Regions from separate parts of the Paraburkholderia dipogonis genome, predicted to be linked through region 1. Evidence: riboswitches for the same ligand, from Rfam matches in the RefSeq annotation. Region 1 holds a riboswitch; the other holds the start of a gene.
The links. Region 1 has a riboswitch for thiamine pyrophosphate ahead of ACFSNN_RS39975 (FAD-dependent oxidoreductase). Riboswitches for the same ligand answer to the same signal wherever they lie in the genome.
Positions count from the first base shown of each region.

Region 2: linked by a shared signal. The riboswitch ahead of thiC (phosphomethylpyrimidine synthase ThiC) and the one ahead of ACFSNN_RS39975 (FAD-dependent oxidoreductase) in region 1 are both predicted to bind thiamine pyrophosphate.

Region 1 covers NZ_JBHUFR010000047.1:59,117-64,080, reverse strand. The annotation lists gene thiE (thiamine phosphate synthase) at 1-354, opposite strand, end outside; gene ACFSNN_RS39985 (thiazole synthase) at 351-1,166, opposite strand; gene thiS (sulfur carrier protein ThiS) at 1,223-1,420, opposite strand; gene ACFSNN_RS39975 (FAD-dependent oxidoreductase) at 1,501-2,631, opposite strand; TPP riboswitch at 2,848-2,971, opposite strand; gene ACFSNN_RS39970 (ABC transporter ATP-binding protein/permease) at 3,353-4,964, shown strand, end outside.
Region 2 covers NZ_JBHUFR010000016.1:80,087-85,050, forward strand. The annotation lists gene ACFSNN_RS20475 (hypothetical protein) at 1-191, opposite strand, end outside; gene ACFSNN_RS20480 (glycine zipper 2TM domain-containing protein) at 357-569, opposite strand; gene thiC (phosphomethylpyrimidine synthase ThiC) at 826-2,757, opposite strand; TPP riboswitch at 2,850-2,968, opposite strand; gene ACFSNN_RS20490 (GreA/GreB family elongation factor) at 3,121-3,531, opposite strand; gene ACFSNN_RS20495 (DUF1223 domain-containing protein) at 3,972-4,817, shown strand; gene ACFSNN_RS20500 (cytochrome b/b6 domain-containing protein) at 4,848-4,964, shown strand, end outside.

The sequences.
Region 1 (4,964 bases):
GAAACCGCAGTCGAGGAAAGCCGCCAGCGCGGCAACCCAGTCTTCCGCGAGATGGCCTTCGAGACGGTATTTTTCGCCGCCCAGATGCAGCGTGGCCTTGTCCTCGGCCGCTTCGATCACGCCGGCACCGTGTACCAGCCAGCGCGCCACCTGCTCGCCATGCTGCTGCGCGTCGGCGATCACGATCAGATCGCCGCCGTTCGGTTCGTCCGGCGCGGTCAGGCAGATGCGCCACGGCGCGTGCGTCGGCGGCCAGTCGCCGAGCCGGGCGCGGATGCGCTCGGCGGCTTCGGTGAGTTCGTCGGCGGGCGGCCAGAAAAGGTCGCGGTCCTTCAATGTCAAAGTCTGCGTCATGCGGCGCTCCCATCTTGATGCCAGAACGGCATGCCGACCACCGGCGTGCTCGCGTGCGCGCTTTCGCGCTCGGCCATCGGTCCCGCCAGAAAAGCCTGGCGGCCCGCTTCGGCACCCAGCGCGAAGGCGCGCGCCATCGCGTCGGGGTGGGTGGCCTGCGACACGGCCGTGTTCAGCAGCACGCCGTCGAAACCCCATTCCATTACCTGCGCCGCGTGCGACGGCACGCCGAGACCGGCGTCGACGATCAGCGGCACGTCCGGCAGACGCTCACGCAACACCCGCAGCCCATAAGGATTGATCACACCCTTGCCGGTGCCGATCGGCGCGCCCCACGGCATCAGCGCTTCGCAGCCGGCGTCCAGCAGACGGCGGCCGATCACCAGGTCTTCAGTGCAATACGGCAGCACCTTGAAGCCGTCCTTGACCAGTTGCGCGGCCGCTTCGATCAGACCGACCGGATCGGGCTGCAACGTGTAGTCGTCGCCGATCAGTTCGAGCTTGATCCACTCGGTCTCGAAGATTTCGCGCGCCATGTGCGCGGTCGTCACCGCCTCGCCGACGGTCAGGCAGCCGGCCGTGTTCGGCAGCAGCGGCACGCCATGGCGCTTCAGCAGATCGAAGAAGCCGGCTTCCGCGCCGCCCTCGTTCATCTGCCGGCGCAGCGCGACGGTCACCATGCCGGGCCGCGCGGCGTCGATGGAATCGGACAGCGATTGCAGCGACGGATAGCGCGAGGTGCCGAGCAGCACGCGGCTCGCGAAGGTCTGGCCGTAGAGCGTGAGCGCGTCGGCGGTTTGGGGGGAAGTCATTTGCATAATCCTGTTTGTCTCCGGCAATCCGGGTTCCCGCAGTGCGCGGCGGTCGTTCAGCCGCCGGCCACGGGTTGCACGACATCGAGCTTGTCGCCCGCCTGCAGCGCGCGCGCCGCATGCTGGGTGCGCGCCACGAAGTCGCCGTTCAAGGCGACCGCAAACGGCGGACGGGCGCCGAACGCGGTAAGCGCGTCGGCGACGGTCGCGCCTTCGGGCAGCGACAACGGCTTCTGATTGATATGAATGTCCATGGTGTTCGAACACGTTTCAGTCGATGGCGAAAGCGGCGTGGCGTGCGTGCTCGTTTGGGTGAATACCATTCGCGCAACGCTCATGCCGGCTCCCGCGCGGAATCCAGTTGAAAGAGCTCGCTCCAGCGCGCGTCGCGCTGCCAGCCGGCGAAGGCATCGGCGTCGCCGATGCGGCCGTCGAGCAGCGCCGCGGCGAAGCGCACGGCTTCGTCGGCGACTTCGGGCACGATCATGTAGCCGTGCCGGTACAGGCCGTTTACTCGCAATGTCTGCGCGCCGTCCCACAGCAAGGCCGGACGGTGGTCCGGCAAAGTTGGGCGGCACTGCGAATTCAGTTCGAGGATGCGTGCCTCGCCGAAGCCGGGATGCACGGAAAACGCCGCGCTCAGCAGTTCGAGCGCGGAGCGCACGCTGACCGGCGACATATCCTCGCCTTCCACTTCGGTGGCGCCGATCACGTAGAGATCGTCCTGCTTCGGCGCGATGTAGAGCGGATAGCGTGGATGCAGCAGCCGAACCGGCCGCGTCAGCTCGATACCGGGCGCATGCACGCGCGCGACTTCGCCGCGAATTCCGCGCAGCGTGGGCAGCACGGGCTTCGCGCCGAGGCCGCGGCAGTCGATCGTGATGCGGGCGGGCGGCAGCGCACGCTCGTCGACGGGTGTATTCCAGTGCGTGTCGACGCCGCGTTGCGCGAGGCCCGCGGCCAGCGCTGTGAGCACCTGACGGTTATCCAGCTGGCCTTCACGCGGCAGCAGCCAACCCTGATTAAAGCGGCCCGACAAAGCAGGCTCGGCGGCGCCGAGCTGCGCGCCCGCCAGGGTGACGAAGCCGCCGTCCAGCAGTTCAGCGGGCGCATTCGAACGCACCCGGCGTTCGAACAGCGGCGCTTCGGTTCGATCCGAGTGATGCCACACGACCAGCGTGCCATTACGTTGATAGAACACGGGCTCGGGCAACTCGGCCAGCACTTGCGGCCACGTTTCGAGCGAACTCGCGCCGAGCCGCGTGATCAGCAGTTCTGCGCTGGCGGCTTCCGCGAGCGGTGCCAGCATCGCCGCGGCGACCCACGCGGCCGATTGCGTACCGGCGGCATCGCCACGCTCATAAAGCGCCACGCGGTGTCCCTGTCCGGCGAGACGCCACGCGACAAGCCGCCCGCACAGGCCACCGCCGAGCACGGCGAAATCGGGTTGTGCAGAACGCGTCATCGCGCACACTCCGTTTCAGGACAGCAAGCAAAGCTGAAGCGCGGCGCGCCGACGGCGGCGTGACGAAGAGCAAAACACATATCTGAAGAATAGGCGGTCATCGAGTCCTTTCCGTACGGCAACACAACGCACGTACCCAGGACGAAACCGGCGGGTGAGGCCGGCCGGACAATGCGCGATCCAATGACGGACGCTGCCCGGCGGGGAATGGAAGACTGGCTGCTTCCGGAAACTTCCCGCGCCGGTATTACCCGGATCGGGTGCAAAGGGTGTCTCTCAGCCTCGCCGCTGCGCCATGAAAATCATGCCGCCTGTGCGCGAAGCACCCCTGTTTCGTCGAAGGTCATTAGACCATAAAAGGCGCGGCGCCCGCAAACCAGCGGCTGGCCGCGTCGCGCGCGATTTGATCCGGCACCATCTTTCACGTTATGAATGCGGCCGAAGGCGGCGCTCTGGCACAATGCCAGCACAGGATGCCGCACGAGCGCGGCGCGGGCGGCACGCCGTCCCGCCATGTTCGCAGCGGCACCGGCGCGGGGGCCTCGCGGCGCAAATTAATTTTCGCTTAAGGGCTTCGCGCCAGAATCTGACGCTCACCCGGGCGTGCGTTCGTCGAGCACGACGCCCGGGCATGTACCGCAAACCCGCCGCAGGGCAGCCCGCCGACGGGCTCGCCCCAACTGGGTCAGCCCGAATGGGCCAGCACTACTTCAGGATGCTCATGACACCGAATACCTCTGCCACCCCCGTGCTGCCGCCGGACGAAAAAGTCTCCGCCTGGAGCCTGATCAAACCCTACTGGGTTTCCGAAGAACGAAAAACGGCATGGGGCCTGCTCATCGCGATCATCGTGATGAATCTGCTCGTGGTGTGGATCAACGTACGGCTGAACCGCTGGAGCGCCGACTTCTACAACGCGCTGCAAACCAAGAACGTGCGCGACTTCCCTCACCTGCTGATGGTGTTCTCCGGGCTCGCGTTCGGCTTCATCATTCTCGCGGTGTACGGCCGCTATCTGCGTCAGATGCTCGGCTTCCGCTGGCGCCAGTGGCTGACCACGCGCTATCTGAACGAGTGGCTGAACGACAGCGCGTTCTACCGGATCGAGCGCGACCGCCTCGCCGACAACCCCGACCAGCGGATCAGCGACGACCTGCAATCGTTCGCCACCAGCACGCTTTCGCTGACGCTCGACCTGCTGTCCACCGTCGTCACGCTGGTGTCGTTCATCACGATTCTGTGGTCGCTGGCCGGTGCGCTGACCATTTCGCTCGGCGGCATGCCGATCGAGATTCCCGGCTACATGGTGTGGGCTGCGGCGCTCTACGCCGTGGTCGGTTCGCTGATCATCCAGAAAGTCGGCCATCCGCTCGTGCCGATCAATTACCAGGCGCAGAAAGTGGAGGCGGATTTCCGTTTCGGCCTGATCCGTCTGCGTGAAAACGCCGAGCAGATCGCGTTCTACAACGGCATGGATACCGAGAAAGCGAACGCGCACTCGCTGTTCCGCCGCATCCGCGACAACTGGTGGCAGGTGATGAAGTACACCAAGCGGCTCACGTTCGTGCTGAGCTTCTATGGCCAGATCGCGATCATCTTCCCACTGGTGGTCGCCGCGCCGCGCTACTTTGCCGGCGCCTTCACGTTCGGCGTGCTGATGCAGATCTCCAGCGCATTCGGCACCGTCAGCGATTCGTTCTCGTGGTTCATCAACAGTTACGGCACCTTGGTCGAATGGCGCGCTACCGTGAACCGGTTGCGTGAATTCAAGCGCGTGGTGCATGCGCCACGTCTGAAGGAATCGGTCTCGCCGGCTACCGCGCATGGCGGCATCAATCTGCATTTCGTCGACGAAGACAAGCTCTCCACCGATGGCCTCAAGCTCGCCCTGCCTAACGGCAACCCGCTGTCGCGCATTCGCGATGTGGCGATTCAGCCGGGCTCGCGCTGGCTGGTGCGCGGTCCGTCGGGTTCGGGCAAGAGCACGCTGATGCGCGCGCTCGCCGGCTTGTGGCCGTTCGGCGATGGCTCGATCGATGCCCCAGTCAACGCCCGCATGATGTTCATTCCGCAGGTCAGCTACATGCCGATCGGCACGCTCAAAGCGGCGCTCGCCTATCCGTCGGCCGCCAGCACCTACACCGACGACGAATGCCGCGAAGCGCTTATCGTCTGCCATCTGTCGGAATACGCGGACCGTCTGCAGGAATCGGGACACTGGACTCGGATGCTGTCGCCGGGCGAGCAACAGCGCCTCGCCGCCGCGCGCGTGCTGCTGCACAAGCCCGACTATCTGTTCCTCGACGAAGCCACCAGCGCGCTCGACGCGGAAA
Region 2 (4,964 bases), on a different contig from region 1:
GCGGTCGCGTAATACGGCGAATAGCCCGCCGGATAGTAACCGTACGGGTAATAGCAGCCGGAGAGCGTGAGCAAACAGACCGCGCCACCGAGCGCGATGCCTGTTCGCGAAAGACGCGGAAAAGACTGGGAAAAGCGCAGCGGCAACCGCTGGCCGATCGCACACGCCGTGTTGATGAGGCGGGACTTCATGACGCGCTCCTGGTTGAATCGAACGCCACAATCAGGGGCGTCACGTCATGAGCTTACGCCGCCTCTGGGCCAACAGGATTGCAAAACCGTAACGGCTTATTTCGCCTCGTTGCAGCGGGTGTCGCGACTGCTGCCGTACGCTTCATCCGGACGCATCATTGTTCATTACTTGCCCACCTCGTGACCAATGACGCCGCCCGCCGCCGCGCCGCCGAGCGTTGACAGCGCATTGCCGCCGACCGCCGCGCCCGCCGCGCCGCCCAGACCCGCGCCAATTGCCGTGTCGCGCCCCTGGCGGCTCATGCCGTCACATGCGGAAAGGCTCACCAGAATGGCCGCAATGGCCGCAAACGTACCGATTTGACGTATCGATTTCATGATGTCGACTCCTGTAGTTATGGTCGGCAGTAAGCACCGCCCCTGCATTTGATGGTATCGCCGCATCCTGTATCCGGATGTGTGCGCTTGTCAGCGAACCGACGGTTTCGTAATCAAATGTTGCCCTTCGTGCAGCACGCGGCGTGCCCGGATCGCGCAAACGCAAAAGCCCGCCAGTGGCGGGCTTCGTTGCTGTAATGCAGGGACCTGGCGGATCGGGTGGCGTAACAGCGACGCCCGATCCGCGAGCCCAACCTTACTGCCGCTGATAAATCTCAGCGCCTTTCTTCATGAACTCGATCGACTTCACTTCCATGCCTTTCTTCAGCGCTTCGTCGTCGGTGACGCCTTGTTGCGCGGCGAACTCGCGCACGTCCTGCGTGATCTTCATCGAGCAGAAGTGCGGGCCGCACATCGAGCAGAAATGCGCGACCTTGGCCGAATCCTTCGGCAGCGTTTCGTCGTGGAATTCGCGCGCCTTGTCCGGATCGAGACCGAGGTTGAACTGGTCTTCCCAACGGAACTCGAAGCGCGCCTTGGAGAGCGCGTTATCACGCACCTGCGCGCCCGGATGGCCCTTCGCCAGATCGGCGGCGTGCGCGGCGAGCTTGTAAGTGATGATGCCGGTCTTGACGTCGTCCTTGTTCGGCAGGCCCAAGTGTTCCTTCGGCGTGACGTAGCAGAGCATGGCCGTGCCGAACCAGCCGATCATCGCCGCCCCGATGCCCGAGGTGATGTGATCGTAGCCCGGCGCGATATCGGTGGTCAGGGGCCCAAGCGTGTAGAACGGCGCTTCGTCGCACCATTCCAGTTGCAGGTCCATGTTCTCCTTGATCAACTGCATCGGCACGTGGCCCGGGCCTTCGATCATGGTCTGCACGTCGTGCTTCCACGCGATCTGCGTGAGTTCGCCGAGCGTCTTCAGTTCGCCGAGTTGCGCTTCGTCGTTGGCGTCGTAGATCGAGCCGGGACGCAGGCCGTCGCCGAGCGAGAAGGCCACGTCGTACGCCTTCATGATTTCGCAGATGTCCTCGAAGTGCTCGTACAGGAAGCTTTCCTTGTGATGCGCGAGGCACCACTTCGCCATGATCGAGCCGCCGCGCGAGACGATGCCGGTCATGCGCTTGGCCGTGAGCGGCACGTATTGCAGACGCACGCCCGCATGAATCGTGAAGTAATCGACGCCTTGCTCGGCCTGTTCGATCAGCGTGTCGCGGAAGATTTCCCACGTCAGGTCTTCGGCCTTGCCGTTGACCTTTTCCAGCGCCTGATAGATCGGCACCGTGCCGATCGGCACCGGCGAATTGCGGATGATCCACTCGCGCGTTTCGTGGATGTGCTTGCCGGTGGAGAGGTCCATCACCGTGTCGCCGCCCCAGCGGATCGCCCACGTCATCTTGTCGACTTCCTCGCCGATCGAGGACGTCACCGCCGAGTTGCCGATGTTCGCATTCACCTTCACGAGGAAGTTGCGGCCGATGATCATCGGCTCGCTTTCCGGGTGATTGATGTTGTTCGGGATGATCGCGCGGCCGCGCGCCACCTCTTCGCGCACGAATTCCGGCGTGATCGCCGTGAGGCCGTTCGGACCGAACGCGCTCGCGCCGAACGCCTGGCCCGGATGCTGGCGGCCCATCATCGCGGCGAGTTTTTCGCCGTTCGGGCCGCTCGTCTTCAGGCTTTCCAGATACTCGGCACGGCGCTGGTTCTCGCGAATCGCGATGTATTCCATTTCCGGCGTGATGATGCCTTTACGCGCGTAGTGCATCTGCGAGACGTTCTTGCCGGCGATCGCGCGGCGCGGCGTGCGATGCAGGCCCTTGAAGCGCAGATCGGCGGTGGCCGTGTCGGCGGCGCGCTCGCGGCTGAAGTCGCTCGACAGACCCGTCAGCGCTTCGGTGTCGCCGCGCTCTTCGATCCAGGCCTGGCGCAGTGCTGGCAAACCGGCGCGGATGTCGATCTTCGCTTCCGGATCGGAGTAAGGGCCCGACGTGTCGTAGACATAGACCGGCGGATTTTTTTCGCCACCGAAACTGTCGGGCGTATCGGCCTGCGAGATTTCGCGCATCGGCACGCGGATGTCGGCACGCGAGCCGGTCACGTAGACCTTGCGGGAATTCGGCAGCGGCGCGACAGCGGCTTCGTCGACGTGAGCGTCGGCGGAAAGGAACTTCGGATTGGCGTTCATCGTATCTCCTGTGCAAAGCTATGTGGGGCGGCTAAGCAGGAGACGAGACGGAAGTAGTCGGAATTCGCGAGAGATGAGGCGATCAGGCTTGGGTGCGAAATCCGTACGCTTCCCTGCGCTGGCATTATCCAGATCAGGTTCAAAGGGTATTTCTCACCCACGCGGCACGGACCTCCAACCTCCGTGCGACGCAGGACCCCCGCGTTAGCAGCGCACACGATACACCGGCCGCCCGCTGCTTGGCAACCCATCTTGAAAATTCGAATGACGGAAACAGCAGCGGGCCGCTACGCGCTTCTCGTGAATCGGCGGGGCAGCCGGAGACGATGCGGCAAAGGTTCTGCGTGACGTGCGGGGCGTTGCTTACAGCGTGAAATCGTCGGCGGCTTCGGGCTGAAACAGGATCTTCTCCAGCTTCAGCACTTTCTCCGTGCCGCTCGGCGGCGTGAAGCGGATGCGCTCGCCGCGTTTGGCGCCGAGCAAGGCGATGCCGGCGGGCGAGAACACGTTCAGGCGGCCGTGCGCGAAGTCCGCATTGGGCGGATAGACCACGGTCCAGGTCATCTGCTCGCCGCTGGTTTCGTCGACTAGCGTGGCTTGTGAGTTCATCGTGACGACGTTGGCCGGAATCTCGCGCGAATCGACGATCACGGCGCGTTCCAGCACGTCGTCGAGCATCTCTTGCAAGTGCGCTTGCGCGCCGGGTTTGGCTGCGTGTTTCTCGAGACGGGCGACGTCGAGTTCGGTGAGATAACAGGTTTTCGTCTTTTTCACGACGGGTACTCCAATTCGATCTACATTTGAGGGAACAGCGTGCGGATGAGATCGGCCCGGAGCCCGGCAACGCGGCTCAGGCAATGGAGCAAGCTGCGTTAGACCGGGCGCCGGGCGGCGTGGAGCGGGAGCGTTCGGGACGGCTCGCCGGCGCGACGCGGCATGAGTTCCACGCGCGCGCAGCCGGTTGCGCGACGGGGGCGCAAGCGGAAGAAGGCACGGGAAGTCGGAAAGCGCATCGAAGTAGCCGGCGGGTAGCGAAAGAGAGTGAAGAGGGCGCCGCCATTCATCTGACTGAACGCGCGCAATAGAAAGGCTAATGTTAGCACGCGAGTCGTGCATCGCCCGGCGTCTTCAGGCTCCAGGAAAAAAGTTGGAAACGGGCTGTCATAACCGGCCATGTGGTTCGACAAACGTGCAGATCCTGATTGGAGCACGTCATGCAAACCGCCGGACCCCGCCGAGACAATCGGCGTTTCACTCGGAGCATCGCCCTCGCTGCCGCGCTGACCACGCTTGTGACCAGCGGTCTTGCGAACGCGGCCAGCGCGATCTGCAGCGCGCATAGTCCGGCGCATCGCGTGGCGCTGGTCGAGCTGTACAGCAGCGAAGGCTGCAATAGCTGCCCGCCCGCCGACAACTGGCTGAGTCAATGGAAGAACAGCGGCGCGACGCAAAGCATCGTCCCGTTGGCGCTGCACGTGGACTATTGGAACAGTCTCGGCTGGACGGACCGCTTCTCGCAACATCGTTTCACCGAACGTCAGCAGGCGCTCACCGATCTCGCCGGTGGCCACACCATCTACACGCCGGAAATCTTCGTCTCGGGACGCGAGCTGCGTAGCTGGTCGCAACGCGACAGTTTCGCGAGCCGCATCGGCAAGGTGGTCGCCGAGCCGGCGCAAGCGAACGTCGCGCTAGAACTCAAAGCGCAGCAGACGCCGGGTGCGTTCAACGTTGCGGCGCAATTCACCAGCAAGTTGACGGACGCGGCGGGCCAGCTCGAGGCCTACGTCGCTGTCTATGAAAACTCGCTGAGCTCGCAAGTCGGCGCCGGCGAAAACAGCGGCGTCACCTTGCATCACGAACGCGTCGTGCGGCAATGGATCGGCCCGGTGCCGCTCGTAGCGGGCAACGCACAGATTCGCCGCGATGTCCGCATCCAGGACGGCGCCGCTGATGCCAAGCTCAACGCGCCCGCCGACCGCTTCGGCGTGGTCGCCTTCGTCGAAAACGCGGCGACCGGCGATGTTCTGCAAGTGGCCGAACTGGCCGCGTGCCATTGATCGCCGCGTCCGCGCTCACAGGAGAGTTTCATGGCAACCCATCATGCACTTCGCGACAGCGTGCCGTCGGCCGAGCCGAAAAAAAGCGGTGCGATTCATCCGCTGTGGGTGCGTCTCACGCATTGGCTCAACGCGCTCGCGGCCATC